4 regions of the Saccharospirillum sp. HFRX-2 genome follow, and region 4 is predicted to be linked to each of the others. Evidence: predicted binding sites of a transcription regulator. Region 4 holds the regulator's gene; each other region holds the start of a gene.

Region 1 (2,204 bases), on a different contig from region 4:
TTCGGCTGCCTGGCGTCGTTGAGTGCTCAGTTCCGTTGCCTGATCGCGGTATTTGGTTTCCAGTTGTTTAACTTCCTCGGCCATGCCTTCCAGATCTTCGGCGTCGGTGGTCAGGCTGTGCAGCTCCTCGGACAATACCTGGCTGTGCTCAGGCAGCGCCTCTGAGCGAATCTGATGTTTGCGGGCCAGGCTGTGAATACGGTCCAGACGGTCTTCCACTTCCTGTACTCGGGCCGCATCCACTTCGAAACTTTCCAGGTAGCTGTCCAGATCGCCGCTGGCTTCCTGTGCCTGGATTAAGGCGCTTTCCAGCAGGCCGATGGCGTTGGTTAAGCGCGGGTGGGGATCTTCCAGGCTGGTCAGTCGTTGCAGGGCGTTTTTTAACGCGGAGAGCGCATCATTGCCGTCTTCATTTTCCAGCAACTGTCGAGCGGCATAGCTTTCGTTGACCAGATTCTCGGTCTGGTTGTAGCGCTTGAACTCCTGTTCCAGATCCTCCACTTCACCGCTTTGTAAGGCCAGCTGCTGCAGCTCATCGACCTGATATTCCAGCAATTGCCGGCGCGCGGCGTTTTCATCGGAGTTGTCTTTGAGCTGGCGATATTTGCGGGCGCGGCCTTGCCAACTGATCCAGGCTTCGCGGACTGACTGGCGCAGCTCTTCCTGGCCGGCGTATTCGTCCAGCAGGCGCAGATGGGTATCGATGCGTAACAGGGATTGATGGGCGTGCTGGCTGTGGATGTCGATCAGGCATTCGCCCAGAGCCTTCAGTTCGCTTAACGGAACAGGCTGGCCGTTGATGTAGGCGCGTGAACGGCCTTCGGCGGAAACGGTGCGGCGAAGAATGCAGTCGTCGCCCTGGTCCAGATCGCGTTCTGACAACCAGGTTTGCGCCGCCGGAATACGGGCAACCTGAAAGCTGGCGGTGACCTCGGCGCGTTTTTCACCGTGGCGCACGATGCCCGAATCGGCACGTTCACCCAGCGCTAGTGATAAGCCGTTGAGCAAGATGGATTTGCCGGCACCGGTTTCGCCGGAAATGGAAGTCATGCCTCGTTGCCATTCGATTTCGATATTGTCGGCAATGGCGATATTACGGATAACCAGACTCTGCAGCATGGGTGCTCCCCAGGTAGGTCGAATACTGGCTATATGTACAGTGTTTTTGGTGTGATTTCAAGCAGCGCTATTAACAGCGGTGCTATTCCCTTGAAATAGCAGGTCAAGTCCCAATTAATTCGGCCAGCTAACTCACCAATCACTTCGCACTGATGCAGTGTGGAGGGTGGTTTTATCACCCGGTCACGGCCGGATAAGTTCGGAATATTTAAATTTGGGATCCGATGATGGCAAGCGAAGATAAATCAGTAGAGACCCAGGAAGACGTTGCGCCGACAGAGGCTGCCCCGGAAGCCGCCGCTGATGAGGCTGCTACGTCTGAGCTGGCAGAGCAGTTGGCTGCTGCTCAACAGCAGGCGAAAGAAAATCATGAGCAATACCTGCGTGCTGAAGCTGAAATGGCCAACCTGCGTCGCCGGGTAGAAAAAGACGTCGAAAATGCTCACAAGTTTGGGCAGGAAAAACTGGTCAAGGAAATGCTGACGGTAGCGGACAATCTTGAACGTACGCTGGCCGCTATCGAAACTGAGACCGATGAGATCGCACCGTTAAAAGAAGGTGTTGAGATGACCCTGAAAGGGCTGCTCGATACCTTCGATAAGCTGAATGTCGAAGCGATTGATCCTCAGGGGCATCCTTTTGATCCTCAGCTGCATCAGGCCATGTCCATGGTTGAAAACCCGGATGTTGAGCCGAATACCGTTATCGCCGTGATGCAAAAAGGCTACACCCTGCACGAGCGTCTGGTACGCCCGGCCATGGTGATGGTCAGCAAAGGTTCCGGTGGTGGCGGTCAGAGTATTAATGAGACCGCTTAATAACCCTGCACTGCGCAGGGTCTTGAATTCGAAACAGCCGCTCACATATAGCCAAGCAAGCAGTTAAACGAACTACGGAGTGTCAGTTAAAATGGGCAAGATCATAGGCATCGACTTGGGAACCACCAACTCGTGTGTGGCCATTCAGGAAGGCGACAAGGCGAAGGTGATCGAAAACGCCGAGGGCGATCGTACCACCCCGTCCATTGTGGCCTTCACCGATGATGATGAAACGCTGGTCGGACAACCGGCTAAGCGTCAGGCCGT
Region 2 (2,204 bases), on a different contig from region 4:
AGGTCTATGACTGTTGCGATTGTTGCTTCAGAGCGTTGCCCAGCCGCTTAAAGTAATGACTGAACGCCAGCTTGATCCGTTCGCGCTCCTCGCCTTTTGGATAAAGCCCTGCCCGGGCTTCGGCCGACGTACGACTGCCATACACCAGAAAGCGATTCTTGATGCTGGCATCCTCAACAAAGGCTTCAAAGGCTCGGGCGCAGAGCTCTTCCGGCTGACTGTAATAAAGCTGGCCGCGCTCGCGATCGGCCTCGGCAGCCGCCTGAAACAGCGCACTCGGTTGCGCCCCGTCGGCATCCAGCAATACGGCTTGATAGCAGCCAAACAACTGCTCATTCAGGGCGTGCGGCCGCATTGCTCGACTGTCCAGCCAGGCGCGCGATCCCATTAGGCTCGAGGGTGGATCAATAAAGGCTTTGTCGGTGATGTAATGGTCGAAGGCATGAAACCATTCGTGAGCGATGCTGCCGGGGCCGGCGTTTTTGGCCAGCGCAAAGGCTCGAGTGGCGGGCATATAGTGCGCCGCCACACCCAACTGACCGCCCAGGCCGTATTCCAGCGACAGGGTGCCGCGCAGGCCGATCAGCAGTTCATTGCCGCCCAGAATAAGCATTAGGTCGCACAGCGCATCGTAAAAGGCGGTCGCGGCACGGTCGCGTTCGTCCGGTTTAACCCAGCGACCCAGGCGCACCGAGCGAAAATCGAAGCGGCGGCGAATGTCTGCAAAGCCGACTTGTTGCCCACTGCGATGATCCGGGCCGCGTCGTTGCCACTGTCTGTTACTCATTCAATCAAGGACTCCAAAGCGTCGGTTACAAATTCTGACGGCTGTCGGCTGGCAAAGTAAAACGTGCCAATTATACTGTATTTATATACAGTATTTGTGTGCAGTTTCATGTCTCTACTGACGACCCTAACCGAACGCGGTGACCTCTGGTCCGGCCAGCATTGGCGGCAAAATCAGATCGCCGCACTCAGTACCGGCCTGCCGGAATTGGACGCTATTTTACCCGGCGGTGGCTGGCCCGCTGCCGCCATGACCGAACTGTTTTACCAGACCGCAGGCCAAGGCGAATTACGCTTGCTGTTGCCGACACTGGCGCATCTGAGCCAGACCGATGTCCGTTGGCAGGTCTGGTGCAACGCCCCTTTTCGACCGCACGGTTCGGCCCTGGCTCATTGGGGGCTGCGCCTGGATCGTCTGCTGCTGTGCCAGGCTGACAGCGAAACGGAACTGAGCTGGACGCTGGAACAAAGCCTCAGCAGTGGTGGCAGTCAGGCGGTATTGGCCTGGGTTTCCCAGCTCGATCCCCGGCGCTTGCGGCGCCTGCAACTGGCCGCTGAAAAAAACGCGGTGCCGCTGTTTTTACTGCGGCCGGCGCGTTTGCAGCAGCAGGCGTCCATGGCCGCCTTGCGACTGTTGATCGAACCAGACAACAACGAACGTCTGCATTGCCGTGTGCTTAAACGTCGTGGCGGCTGGCCCGGCGCCGATGTTCGGTTGTCCTTGCCTTTAGTCCGCGATGCCAACGTCGCGCAGGACGACGACCATGGCTAAAACCGTCCAACCGCTGTGGCTCTATCTGCATTTTCCGCTCTTGGCTCTGGAAGCCCGCTTTGGTGAGGTTGCACAAACACGACCGGTATTGCTGACCAGCAGCGATGGCCGCAGCGTACAGCAATGCAATGCCCTGGCGCGAAGCGAAGGCGTTCAACCCGGTATGAGCCTGCGCACCGCCTACTGTCTGGTCGATCAGGTTGCTCAGGCGAGCTATAGCGCGCAACTTGAGGCTACTCAATTGCGGCATCTGGCGGTGCTTTGTTACCAGCATTGCGCGGATATCCGGCTCTGTTCGCCGCTGGGTTTGAGCCTGGAAATCGGCTCCATGCTGCGTTGGCACGGCGGGCTCGAAACCTTTATCGAGGCTCTGGACAGTTCACTGCAGCACAGTGGCCATAACTATCAGTTGGCGCTGGGCCATACACCGCTGGCGGCGCGCTTATTGGCGGAGAATCACCAGAATGGGCGGCTTATCGATGCCGCCGCCGAGCAACAGCAGTTGGGCAAGCTGTCGATCGACCAATTAGCCTTACCGCTGGACGCGCGCGACCTTCGCGCGCTGGCCGCCATGGGGCTGAAAAACTTGCGCCAACTGCGCCAGGCGCCTCGCTCTGAACTGGGTTATCGCTTTGGTCAATCGCTG
Region 3 (2,204 bases), on a different contig from region 4:
AAGGAAGGTGATATTCCGGCGGTGGTCAAAGGGTTTCTCGCCATCGGCGCCTGATCGCCGGTTCAGATCAGGTCGAGCTGCCCACCGCCCCAGCGCCGGAAATAATCGGTGCGCAGTGCTGGCGGCTCGGTCTGGTTCAACCCCAACTGACGACAGGCGCGTTTAAAGCGCTGACTGAGCAAGTCGGCGTAAACACCCTGGCCGCGCATGCGCTTGCCAAACTCACTCTGGTACAGCTTGCCGCCGCGTAAATCCCGAATACGCGCCATCACATGCTCAGCCCGGTCCGGGTAATGGCGCTGCAACCAGTCTTCGAATAATTCAGCGATTTCCAACGGTAAGCGCAGCAGTATCCAGCCGGCTTGTCTGGCGCCAGCACCTGCGGCGGCTTCCAGCAGTGCTTCCATTTCGGCATCGTTGATAAAGGGAATCATCGGCGCCAGCAGCACACTGGTGGGTACGCCGACGGCGGTCAGTTCGCGTACTACTTTTAAACGCGTTGCCGGCGAGGCGGCGCGCGGTTCCAGTCGACGTTTTAAATCGTTATCCAAAGTAGTCAGGCTGACACTGACGCTGCACAAGCCATCGGCCGCGAGCTCAGCCAGCAAATCCAGATCGCGCAGAATCAGCCCGCCCTTGGTGATGATCGATACCGGGTGGCGATAGTCGCGCATCACTTCCAGCAGTTCGCGGGTGATGCGGCGCTGTTTTTCCAACGGCTGATAAGCATCGGTATTCATGCCCAGCGCAATCGGCTTGCAGCGGTAATTGGGCTTATCGAGCGCTTCGCGCAGGCGGTCGGCAGCGCCGGTTTTGGCGATCAGCCGGGTTTCGAAATCAAGTCCGGGCGAGAAATCCCAGTAGGCGTGCGTCGGCCGGGCAAAGCAATAGATGCAGCCATGCTCGCAACCCCGATAGGGATTAATCGACTGCTCGAAAGGCACATCGGGCGATTGATTGGTGCTGATGATGGTACGCACCTTTTCATCGTCGACCTGGGTGGCCAGGCTGTCTGGCGTAAGGTCATCATCCGGGTCCAGCGGCCAGTCATCGCTGGCCGCCTCGATGCGCTGGGGCTGATAACGATTGGCCGGCTGGGCACCGGTACCACGGGTTTTAATGCGATGATCAGCAGACATGGTATTGGGCTCTTGCTGGATTATTGCTGGTAAGTCTGGTGCCAATATTGCCATCAAATACTGTCTATTTATACAGTATTTTCGCTGTGACCAGCGCCGGTTTAAGGCAAGGCCGTCGGTGTACAACACAAGACTCGACAGGCATAGTGGCGCCTTCGTATACGACCTGAACCAAGCCTCGATGTCCCTCTTCTCCTGGATCAACAAGTGGGGGCTTACCGCCCTGTTGCTGATCGGCCTGCCGTTTCTGTTTATGGAAGGCCCGCTCAGCCGTGACGCCGCGCTCGACCGTGCGCTTTGGGATTTGGGCCATATCATCTATTTTGCGCTGGCCATCACCGCTTTGCGCTCCCGTCTGGACATGCGCACCTGGCCGCACTGGCTGGCGATCAGCCTGGCCGTTTTTATCCTCAGTATCATGCTCGAATACCTGCGCTACGACGTCGGTCATCAACAGGACTGGAGCGATATCGAGCGCAATCTGGTCGGTGCCTGGCTGGGTATTTTCTGGCTCAACAAAGGCACGCCTCAGGTATGGACCGGCCGCGTCATCGCCACTGGGCTGTTCGCGCATCAGCTCAGTCTGGTGCTGCTGGCAGCGCTGACCATCTATCGGCTCGACGCTCAACTGCCGCGCCTGGGCAGCTTCGAAACCGATTACGAACTCGACTGGTGGCAAGGCGCGGTCAGCCTCAGTGAGGAACGCGCCTGGCAAGGCCATCGCAGTTTGGCGGTGGAGCTGGAACCGGGTGAATACCAGAGCGCGCGCATGATTACGCCGCCGCGTGACTGGTCCGCCTACAGCCGCCTGTCGATGGCGGTCTATAACCCCAAACTCACGCCCTTAACGCTGACGGTGCGCATCGACGACCACAACAGTCTCGACAGCAATGTCGCCTTTGGGCAACGCTTCAACGAGAGTTTTATCGTCGAATTCGGCTGGAATCTGGTGCAGATTCCATTGCACCCGCCGCAGGATTCCAAAGCTGAACAGTTGCTCAACTTAAGCGACATTGCCCGGGTGGAAATCTTCGCTGTCGATCTGGAACAACCGAGCCGCATCCA
Region 4 (2,204 bases):
AAGAATAAAGACCTGTGGCAGCGTTTGGATGAGCAGATCGGCAAGCACGAGGTGCAGTGGCATTGGGTAAAAGGCCACGCCGGTAATGAAGGGAACGAACGTGCCGATGCGCTGGCTAATCAGGGCGTCGACGACATTATTAAGCGAGGTTGATATGCGACAGATTGTACTGGATACGGAAACCACCGGTCTGAGCCCCAACAAGGGCGATCGCATCGTCGAAGTTGGGTGTGTCGAACTGGTCGGCCGTAAACATACTGGCCGACACTTTCACTACTACATCAACCCGGAGCGCGACATTCCCGAAGAAGTGATCGCCGTTCACGGCATTGATAATGAGAAGGTTAAGGACGCGCCTAAGTTTCGCGATATCGCTGACGACTTCTGGCAGTTTGTCGCGGGCGCTGAACTAGTCATCCACAACGCCTCCTTCGATATGGGCTTCCTGCAAATGGAATTTGATCGGTTGGCCGCCGAAGGTGACAGCCGTTTCGGTCGGTTGGACAGTCATTGCACCGTGCTCGATACGCTGATGCTGGCGCGTGAAAAACATCCGGGTGCCAAGGCTTCACTGGATGCGTTGTGCAAACGCTATGGTATCGATAACGGCCACCGTACACTGCACGGCGCTTTGCTTGACTCGGAGATTCTTGCTGACGTCTATTTGATGATGACCGGTGGCCAGACGGCACTGATTCTGGATGAAGAACCCCAGTCCAATAATGAAGAAGTGAGTTTTGATGCCAGTGCGGTGATGGCGGCTGGAGAGCGCTTGGTCGTTATTGAGCCGACGGCCGCAGAGCGCGAAGCGCATCTACAGATGCTGGCGATGATTGAGAAGAAATCCGGCACCGCGCCCCTGTGGAATAGCTCGAATGAGCCAGAGGCGCGACCGGAGTGATGCGTTTGCCGGGCGGTGCTTAGTGCAACGTCCGGCGAATAACGCCGACGTAGAGACCTTCGATGGCAAAGTCGTCCTGTTCCAGGTCGATCTTGATCGGATCAAAGTCGGTATTTTCCGGATAGAGCGTTACAATGCCGCCTTCGCGTTCATAGCGTTTGACGGTGACATCTTCACCGACTCGAGCAACAACGATATCGCCATTGCGGGCTTGATCGGTCTTGTGAACCGCGATTAGATCGTCTTCCAGTATGCCGATGTCTTTCATACTGAGCCCCTGCACCTGAAGCAAATAATCGGCTTTGGGGTTGAACAGACCGGAGGGAATTTCGACGAATTCCTCAATCTGTTCCTGGGCCAGAATAGGGGAGCCGGCAGCAACACGGCCGACGACGGGAATGCCCGCTTCGGCTTCGGATTCCGGCAGTCGGATACCGCGTGAGGCACCGGAGACCATCTCAATAGCCCCTTTACGGGCCAGGGCCTTGAGGTGTTCTTCCGCCGCATTGGGAGATTTAAAACCGAGCCGTTGGGCGATTTCTGCCCGGGTCGGTGGGTAGCCGGTGGCGCCAAGGTGCTCTTTAATGATATCCAGCACCTCTTGTTGACGAGCGGTCAGTTTCAGCATAGTGTCGCCCTGTTTTTTTATACAGTAGCTGTGATTATATACAGGCTACGCTCACTGTAAAGGACTCTAAAGGCTTGAAAAGTAGCAGTGAACTTTTCCCGGTGGCTTTGGCCAGTGCGGAATTCAAAGAAGGCGTCTACGAAGATGTCTATTCCCTGAAACCCAACAACAGCACCGACAAAACCGTCGAGATTGCACTGGTGCGTCTGCATCAGGAAAAAGTGACCAAGGCGTTGCCGCTATTGTTGGTTCACGATGCGTTCTACAACCACTGGCAATGGTTGGATTATGGCGTTGGCGGTACCGCTGGTGAGTTGGTACGTCAGGGTTACGATGTCTGGCTATTGGATTGGCGGGGCCATGGTTTGTCATCGCGCAACCAACGACCGCAAACCAATACGCTGGACATTATGGCTGAGTATGATCTGCCGTCCGTGTTCGCGTTTATTGAAGAACGCTGTGGCCACAAACCAGCCGTTGTTGCTCGCGGCATGGGTTGTGAGTTGATCAGCCGAACTCTGGCCTACGGTGAGACGCTGCCGGAGCTATTGTTCGTTAATTCCCACCAGTTACCGCCACGTCGCCTTTATTGGTTACCCGGCGCCAAGCTGATTCAGCGCATTCGTCTGCTTAAAAGCGCCTGGGTGAAAGGGCCGGGCGAAGAAATGGAAGTGC

What was found. Region 4 encodes LexA, which represses DNA repair genes until DNA is damaged. Its sites were predicted from a motif close to TACTGTNTANNTANACAGTA; they were not measured.
Region 1: the regulator LexA is predicted to act here: its motif matches at 1,143-1,162, upstream of recN (DNA repair protein RecN).
Region 2: the regulator LexA is predicted to act here: its motif matches at 861-880, upstream of imuA (translesion DNA synthesis-associated protein ImuA).
Region 3: the regulator LexA is predicted to act here: its motif matches at 1,198-1,217, upstream of ABMA60_RS10310 (PA0069 family radical SAM protein).

The regions. Positions count from the first base shown of each region.
Region 1 covers NZ_JBEBMU010000001.1:947,366-949,569, forward strand. The annotation lists gene recN (DNA repair protein RecN) at 1-1,119, opposite strand, end outside; gene grpE (nucleotide exchange factor GrpE) at 1,347-1,937, shown strand; gene dnaK (molecular chaperone DnaK) at 2,029-2,204, shown strand, end outside.
Region 2 covers NZ_JBEBMU010000002.1:254,525-256,728, reverse strand. The annotation lists gene ABMA60_RS07735 (CLCA_X family protein) at 5-787, opposite strand; gene imuA (translesion DNA synthesis-associated protein ImuA) at 896-1,558, shown strand; gene ABMA60_RS07725 (Y-family DNA polymerase) at 1,551-2,204, shown strand, end outside.
Region 3 covers NZ_JBEBMU010000004.1:66,299-68,502, forward strand. The annotation lists gene ABMA60_RS10305 (aromatic amino acid transaminase) at 1-54, shown strand, start outside; gene ABMA60_RS10310 (PA0069 family radical SAM protein) at 63-1,139, opposite strand; gene ABMA60_RS10315 (hypothetical protein) at 1,321-2,204, shown strand, end outside.
Region 4 covers NZ_JBEBMU010000006.1:14,639-16,842, reverse strand. The annotation lists gene rnhA (ribonuclease HI) at 1-153, shown strand, start outside; gene dnaQ (DNA polymerase III subunit epsilon) at 155-901, shown strand; gene lexA (transcriptional repressor LexA) at 921-1,529, opposite strand; gene ABMA60_RS12885 (alpha/beta hydrolase) at 1,604-2,204, shown strand, end outside.